One region of the Paenibacillus sp. FSL F4-0243 genome, then DNA from elsewhere that is predicted to be linked to it. Evidence: predicted binding sites of a transcription regulator. Region 1 holds the regulator's gene; the other holds the start of a gene.
The links. Region 1 encodes Rex, which represses fermentation and respiration genes when NADH is low (regulators of the CRP and FNR family bind a similar motif). Its sites were predicted from a motif close to TTGTGAAATATTTCACAA; they were not measured.
Positions count from the first base shown of each region.

Region 2: a site for Rex is predicted at 1,188-1,205, ahead of scfA (six-cysteine ranthipeptide SCIFF). Genes of this name have one in related genera too.

Region 1 covers NZ_CP150151.1:4,804,051-4,807,373, forward strand. Annotated here, with positions in the region: gene NSS87_RS21400 (DUF5590 domain-containing protein) at 1-337, opposite strand, end outside; gene NSS87_RS21405 (amidohydrolase) at 507-1,808, opposite strand; gene NSS87_RS21410 (redox-sensing transcriptional repressor Rex) at 1,795-2,448, opposite strand; gene dinG (ATP-dependent DNA helicase DinG) at 2,580-3,323, opposite strand, start outside.
Region 2 covers NZ_CP150151.1:775,015-778,337, reverse strand. Annotated here, with positions in the region: gene scfB (thioether cross-link-forming SCIFF peptide maturase) at 1-890, opposite strand, end outside; gene scfA (six-cysteine ranthipeptide SCIFF) at 1,013-1,162, opposite strand; gene NSS87_RS03435 (hypothetical protein) at 1,647-2,216, opposite strand; gene NSS87_RS03430 (DUF4855 domain-containing protein) at 2,521-3,323, opposite strand, start outside.

The DNA of each region.
Region 1 (3,323 bases):
TTTTCGCTTCAGAGGTCCCTTTACTTAGTTCTTCAGCATATACTGCGTCGGTTCCTTCAGCAAACTTCCCGTCTACAGTAAAACGTACCCAAACCATCAACTCGGTCCCGGCTTCATTCTTCCCTGTTAAGACCCAGTACACCGCATTTTCATCCCACACGGATTTCTGCGCTTTGGTTACCTCTGTCAGACCAGCACTGGTTTTAGCGACATCCTTAGCGATATCTCGCTCGTTCCATTGATCTTTCATAATATAAGCATAGAACTGGATAAGTCCAAACAGAAGGAGCAGAATCAGAACTGACCCCAGGAGGATCCATTTTTTCCTTTTCTTCAAGGTACAGCTCCCTTTCTAGTAATATATCTTTTTTGATTATATAACACACCTGTGTGTTTATCCAAAGTTTCATATCCAATTCAATGATCTAATTATCAGAAACACAAAAGGCTGTAACTTTGCAATCGCAGAAAGTCACAGCCTTTCAGTTATTCGTTATGATCTTAGACTACCGTTTAAGCAGTCCATCAAATGATTCTTGCGCCTTACGACGGATTGCTTCCTCATCTAGCGTTACACATTCTCCATGTTTTACAACCTGTTTACCATTCACCCATACATGCTCAACATCCTTGGCACTGGCAGAGTATACAGCATGAGACAACAGATCTGTGTGTGGTAGCAAATGCGGCTGGTCTATATCAATCGCGATAAAGTCCGCTTTCATGCCAACAGCGAGTCTACCCACATCATTTAAAAAGATAGACTTTGCGCCATACTCTGTAGCTATACGCAGCGCTTCCGGAGCTGGAACAGCCGTCGGATCACCACTTACACCTTTATGGATGAGGGCTGCAAGACGCATCTCTTCAAACATATCCAGGTTATTATTGCTTGCCGCACCATCTGTACCCAGTGATACCTTCACACCAGCCTTTAGAAGATCCGTAACCCGAGCCACTCCACTAGCCAGTTTCAGATTACTTCCTGGGTTATGAGACACGCCTACATCATGACGAGCCAGTATCTCGATCTCTTCATCATTCAAATGAACGCCATGTGCAACAATAGACGGACGTGTGAACATTCCAAGCTTCTCTAAATGCGCTACAGGCCGAAGTCCGTAATCCACCACATTCTGCTCCACTTCGCGTTTGGTCTCGGACATATGGGTATGCATCGGTAAATCCAAATCATGTGCCGCTTGAACAAACTTAACAAAGAAGTCCGGTGGGCAAGTATATGGGGCGTGTGGCGAGATCATCGTCGTAATTCTACCATCAGCCTTACCATGCCAATTTCGTGCAAAAGAAATCGCTTCCGCAAGCTTGTGATTTTGTACTTCCTCTGGGCATAATCCGATTACGCCTCTCATCAGTACAGAACGAATGCCTGATAATTCGACTACCTCTGCTACTCGATCCATATGATCATACATATCCAAGAAGGTTGTAGTACCACCTTTTAGCATTTCCAGTACCGACAAGGAGGTTCCCCAGTATACATCTTCTCCAGTGAATTTCGCTTCCATCGGCCACATCTTCTCTTGAAGCCACACCTGAAGTGCTAAATCATCTCCATAACCACGAAGCAATGACATTGCCGCATGGCCATGTGTGTTTACCAGACCTGGCATAAACAGCAGACGACTGCCATCAACAACTTGTACATCATCTTCCATTAAAGGCTCTTCTTTTCCTATGTAAGTGATCAAATCATCTTCAATAGTCATATATCCATTCAGAACCGGCTCATCCGTTCCCGGAATAAGAAAACGCCCGCCCTTAATAATCGTTTTACTGCTCTTCATTTCCGGTTTCTTCCTTTCCGTCTTTCAAATAATAAGCAAGGCTTTGCAAATCCGTTGTAAAATCGGCAGCATGAACCCGGATATTCGATGGTGTTTTTAGAATCACTGGTGCAAAATTCAAAATCGCCTCAATGCCAGACTCAATGAGAATATCTGCTACATTCTGCGCTTCTGAATCAGGCACAGTAATGATCCCAATTCGAATACCTTGCTCACGAACCGTCTGACCAAGCTCCTCCATCGGTTGAACGGTAAGAGAGTTAATTTTCCGCCCTACCTTAGGTGCATAGGAGTCAAATATAGCGGTAATCTTCATAGTATCTTTCAGATAAGCATTGTAATTAGATAATGCATGTCCAAGGTTACCGGCACCTACTAAAGCCACATTCAATTGTTGATCCAGCTTCAGAATATGACGGATTTTTTCAATAAGATAAGTTACGTCATACCCGATACCTTTTCTACCAAAGTCTCCAAAATAAGCTAAATCTTTACGAATTTGAGCAGGATTCAAATCAAGTTTTTGTCCTAGTTCTTGTGAGGAAACGGTTAATATTTCACGTTTCTGGAGATCATTCAGGAAACGCAAGTACACAGGAAGTCTGCGAACAACGGCTTCTGATATTTTATCCGATTTCATAATTTACCTCCTAATTTAAGTGATATTCTGTTCAAATCCTATCGAAATTTCTGCACCTCGTCTCAATGAAGAGCGGTATTCTTATACCGCCCTTCATTGTAGAGTGATTAATTAGAGGGAAGACGCCCTTTTCAAGAAACGCCTCCGTCCTCCAACCACTCCGCTATTCGAGGAACCATTTGATCCGTAAGCATATGCTCCATTTTCGGGCCAGGCAACGAATACAGGAAATACTTCCCATAGTGAGATTCGATCACCCTTGTGTCATACACAATAACAATACCCCGATCTTGCGCTGTCCGCACCAGTCTTCCAAATCCTTGCTTAAAGCGGATAACTGCCTGAGGAACAGACAACTTCATGAACGGATTCTTCTTCTGGGCTTGTAATAACTCAGACTTCGCTTCCGCTAGGGGGTGATTCGGCGGTTGAAATGGAAGCCTCACGATAGCCAAGCATGTTAATGCTTCACCCGGAATATCTACACCCTCCCAAAAGCTGCTTGTTCCTAACAGCACAGAGGCTGCACTGTCCTGAAAACGGCGGATCAGCTTACTACGGCTGCCCCCCTCCACGCCTTGACCTAGCACCGTGATCTCTTGTGAGGCTAGAGCCTCTTTCAGAGGATCATAAACCTGGCGTAGCATCTTGTAAGAAGTAAACAGGACAAGCATCCGCCCACGTGTTGTAATAGCTGCTTCTGCTAGTGACTGTACGAGTGTATCGACAAATCGGGCATCGCCTACACTCCCCTTCACACTTGGGAAATCCCGCGGAATAACTAACAGCGCCTGCTCCCGATACTTAAAGGGAGAAGGCAGGAGTGATGTCATCAGACGCCCCTCTTCCGCAGCTTCATTAAGTCCGAGATTATC
Region 2 (3,323 bases), 2.9 Mb from region 1:
GCATAGGGCTCCTTTGGATCACAGATGACTGGTTCCATAGAGATCTTGTCAAAACCAAGGTCTGCGATATGAAATATATCGTTGGTGAAATCGACATTGTTACGAGTGTAAGTTCCTCGAACATAGTACTCTTGGTCCCCGCGCTTACGAACGAATTCCTTGAACTTCGGAACAATATGATCGTAGCTGCCTTTTCCGTTAACCGTTTGGCGAAGTCGGTCATGAACCTCTTTTCTTCCATCCAGGCTTAATACGACATTGTACATTTCCTGATTTAAAAACTCAGTGACCTCATCGTTCAGCAGCATCCCGTTCGTCGTGAAGGTGAAGCGGAACTTCTTTTTGTATTCTTGTTCCTTGCTTCTTGCATAAGCTACGATCTGTTTAACCACTTTCCAAGCCAAGAGCGGTTCCCCGCCAAAAAAGTCGATGTCAAGATTACGATGATGACCCGAATTTTCAAGCAGGTAATCGATAGCTTTTTGTCCAACCTCATAGCTCATGATTGCTCGATCTCCATTGTATTTCCCTTGGCTAGCGAAGCAATAATCGCATGACAAATTACAGGTATGCGCAACATTGAGGCAGAGTGCCTTAACATAAGTTTTCCGTTTTTTTAAATCGAGCGAGAGGTTCTCATACTCATCTTTTGTAAAGAGCTGTCCATCATTTTTAAGTTCCTCGATATCCGCGATGGTTTCTCGAATGTCGCTCTCGGAAATGCTGGAATCATCTTTATATTTATCCAACAGCATTGTCACGATTTTTTCGACAGAAGTTTTCTCATAATCCGCTATAATTTCATATGCTAGGTCATCAACAACATGCACCGAGCCACTATAGGTATCGAGCACGATATTGTATCCGTTTAGTTTATATTGATGAATCATACTTACTAATCAAGCTCCTTTTGCACACAAGTAGAAACGGCTTTGCCATCCTTTAGGGATAGTATCCATTTCTTAAAAATAGCCGCCCATCAGCAGAGTAATGGGCGGTAAAATTCCGAATCCTATCTGTTCATTGCATTTTCACACTTCTGGTTTGCAACGCCGCAGGAAGTTTTACAAGCGGACTGGCAAGATGTCTGGCATGCGCCGCATCCGCCGTGTTTTGCGGTATCCATCAGCTTGCGGGTGCTCAGTGTTACGATTCTTTTCACGATAAATAACTCCTTCTGTAATTTCTTGTGATCACTTTCACTTAATTTCCATGGAACATCGTAGCAACATCACGTAAGTACGTCTATGATTCCCGTCACCTAGCAGAGCAGAGAGAGCTTGAACATAAGCATCAACGCTAATTTTCGTGCAGTCTTTCATACTTGTGATCGTAGGATGCCGTAGCGGGAACCAGAGTCAGAGCAATGCTAAAAAAGTGACCAAAGAAACAAAAAAGAGACAGCAATGATGCCATCTCTTCAATAACGATTTTTCCTCAAACTTGTCCGTAAAGTCCAATAAATATAAGGATCTCATAACACTGTACCCTTCCTTACCAGTAGAGCGACATTCTCCGATTCCATATGCACTATATGCGAACATCCCTCTCATTATCATGGCTATTGTTATGGTGGGAAGAAGTCGCGTAGAATTAGGGATTTTTGTAGGGAGTGTTTCTTGAATATTCAATGAAGTTATTTATTTTTATAATATACTACGCCTTAGTTCATAAAAATATTGCACACTTGGATGCTTTAACTTCATCTTCTCGCTCATGTTTAAAATTCGCTTTTTTCCAACTCGTCTGTCCACTAAAGCTAGAATATTCAATAAGATATCGTCGCTTTCTAAGCTCTCCTCTATGGAAATAGATAAATACTTAGTAGCTATAACAATAAAATTCGATTTACTTAATGACGTCTGTGCTGACAAAAGCGCCTTTGCAACTTCTGATATTTTTCTGCTTCTTGCAATGACTATTAAACGATCCTCCGGGATGATCCCCTTACTATCTTTTCTAACCGCTTCAATGTCTTCATGGTTGATAGGAATTTGAAGATCTGTATCATTCTTAATCTCCTGCTCCGTCTGATACCATCTAATTGAGCTAGTTCTATCATTCATATTAAGTACGTTCTTTTTATCTACCGAAATATAACAATCCCCTGATTTATCAGGTAAATAACGGTAACTGCTTGCGCGATATTCAACCCTGCCGTATAACGCAGGACAGAGAAAACTCTCCAGTTGTTGCTTCAATTTGCTCCAGGACATGGATCCTCCTATGTTCTATATTATAAATACCTGCTGAGGCAGTCGTTCTATTATACAATACATAATACAATCCCACTAAAACCTGAATAATATCTTGATATAATCTAATCCTCTATTTGTCACGTCTACATAGAAACAAGCCGATTAGGTATAGACCCCGTGGTCTGGTACCTAATCGGCTTGTTATGTTACGCCTCAAACGTTTTTACTTCGGTTATTAGTCTTACTCGGACAGATAATTCGATAACCGGTACAGGAAGTTTCAGCGCGGGTCGTATTGCTGCTTGGATTAATTATTTCTCCATTACTTATCGTGACCTTTACCCGGGTTTTCTTTTGAGTATTCAAAGGTCACTTTTACAGGCTCGCTCATATAGCCAGTCGATAGATACGCCTCATTGGTTCCCTTTAAATTACCCGTAAGTTTGAATGTGAATTGGAAGCTTCCCGCGACTGTACTCTTCGTCTCATTTTCGAGTTGAACCTTGCCTTTTGGATCAAGCACCTTCAACTTCACATTTGTAAGGACGCCATTCATCAGCAATCCATCAATCGTTACTTTTTTCGTTTCCTCGTCAACCTTTACTTGTATGCCCTCAATGCCCTTCACGTCTACAGCGCCCGAGAGGTTATAGACACCAAACTCGTGGATGGAATATCCGTAATCGGTTGCTCTTTTTATGCCTTGTAACTTCATGTATCTTGCCTTAACCGGGTTGAACTGAATCGTTTCTTTGCAATCATGCGCGGTAATAATTCCGTCATTTGGCATGACATTGATCCAGTTCTGTTTATCGTTCGACACAAGAAGTTTGTATTTATCGGCACGAGCATATTCCCAATCGATTCGAACCGTATCCATTTCCTTCACTTCATCGAGATCAACCAGGAACCAAGTATTGTCCACGTATTCGCTCGCCCATCTTGAAGCAGGGAATCCATCGACGGCTTTAGCCGGTGCATAATTCGCATTATTGCCTTCGGTCGATGAAGCTTCTACCGTTTTATTCTGCGCCAAATTGCCTATCAGGTAATAGACGCTTTCCTTCAGCGTATTGTACGCCTCATCTTTTATCGTACCTGCCTTCTTGAATTCATCCAGCTTTG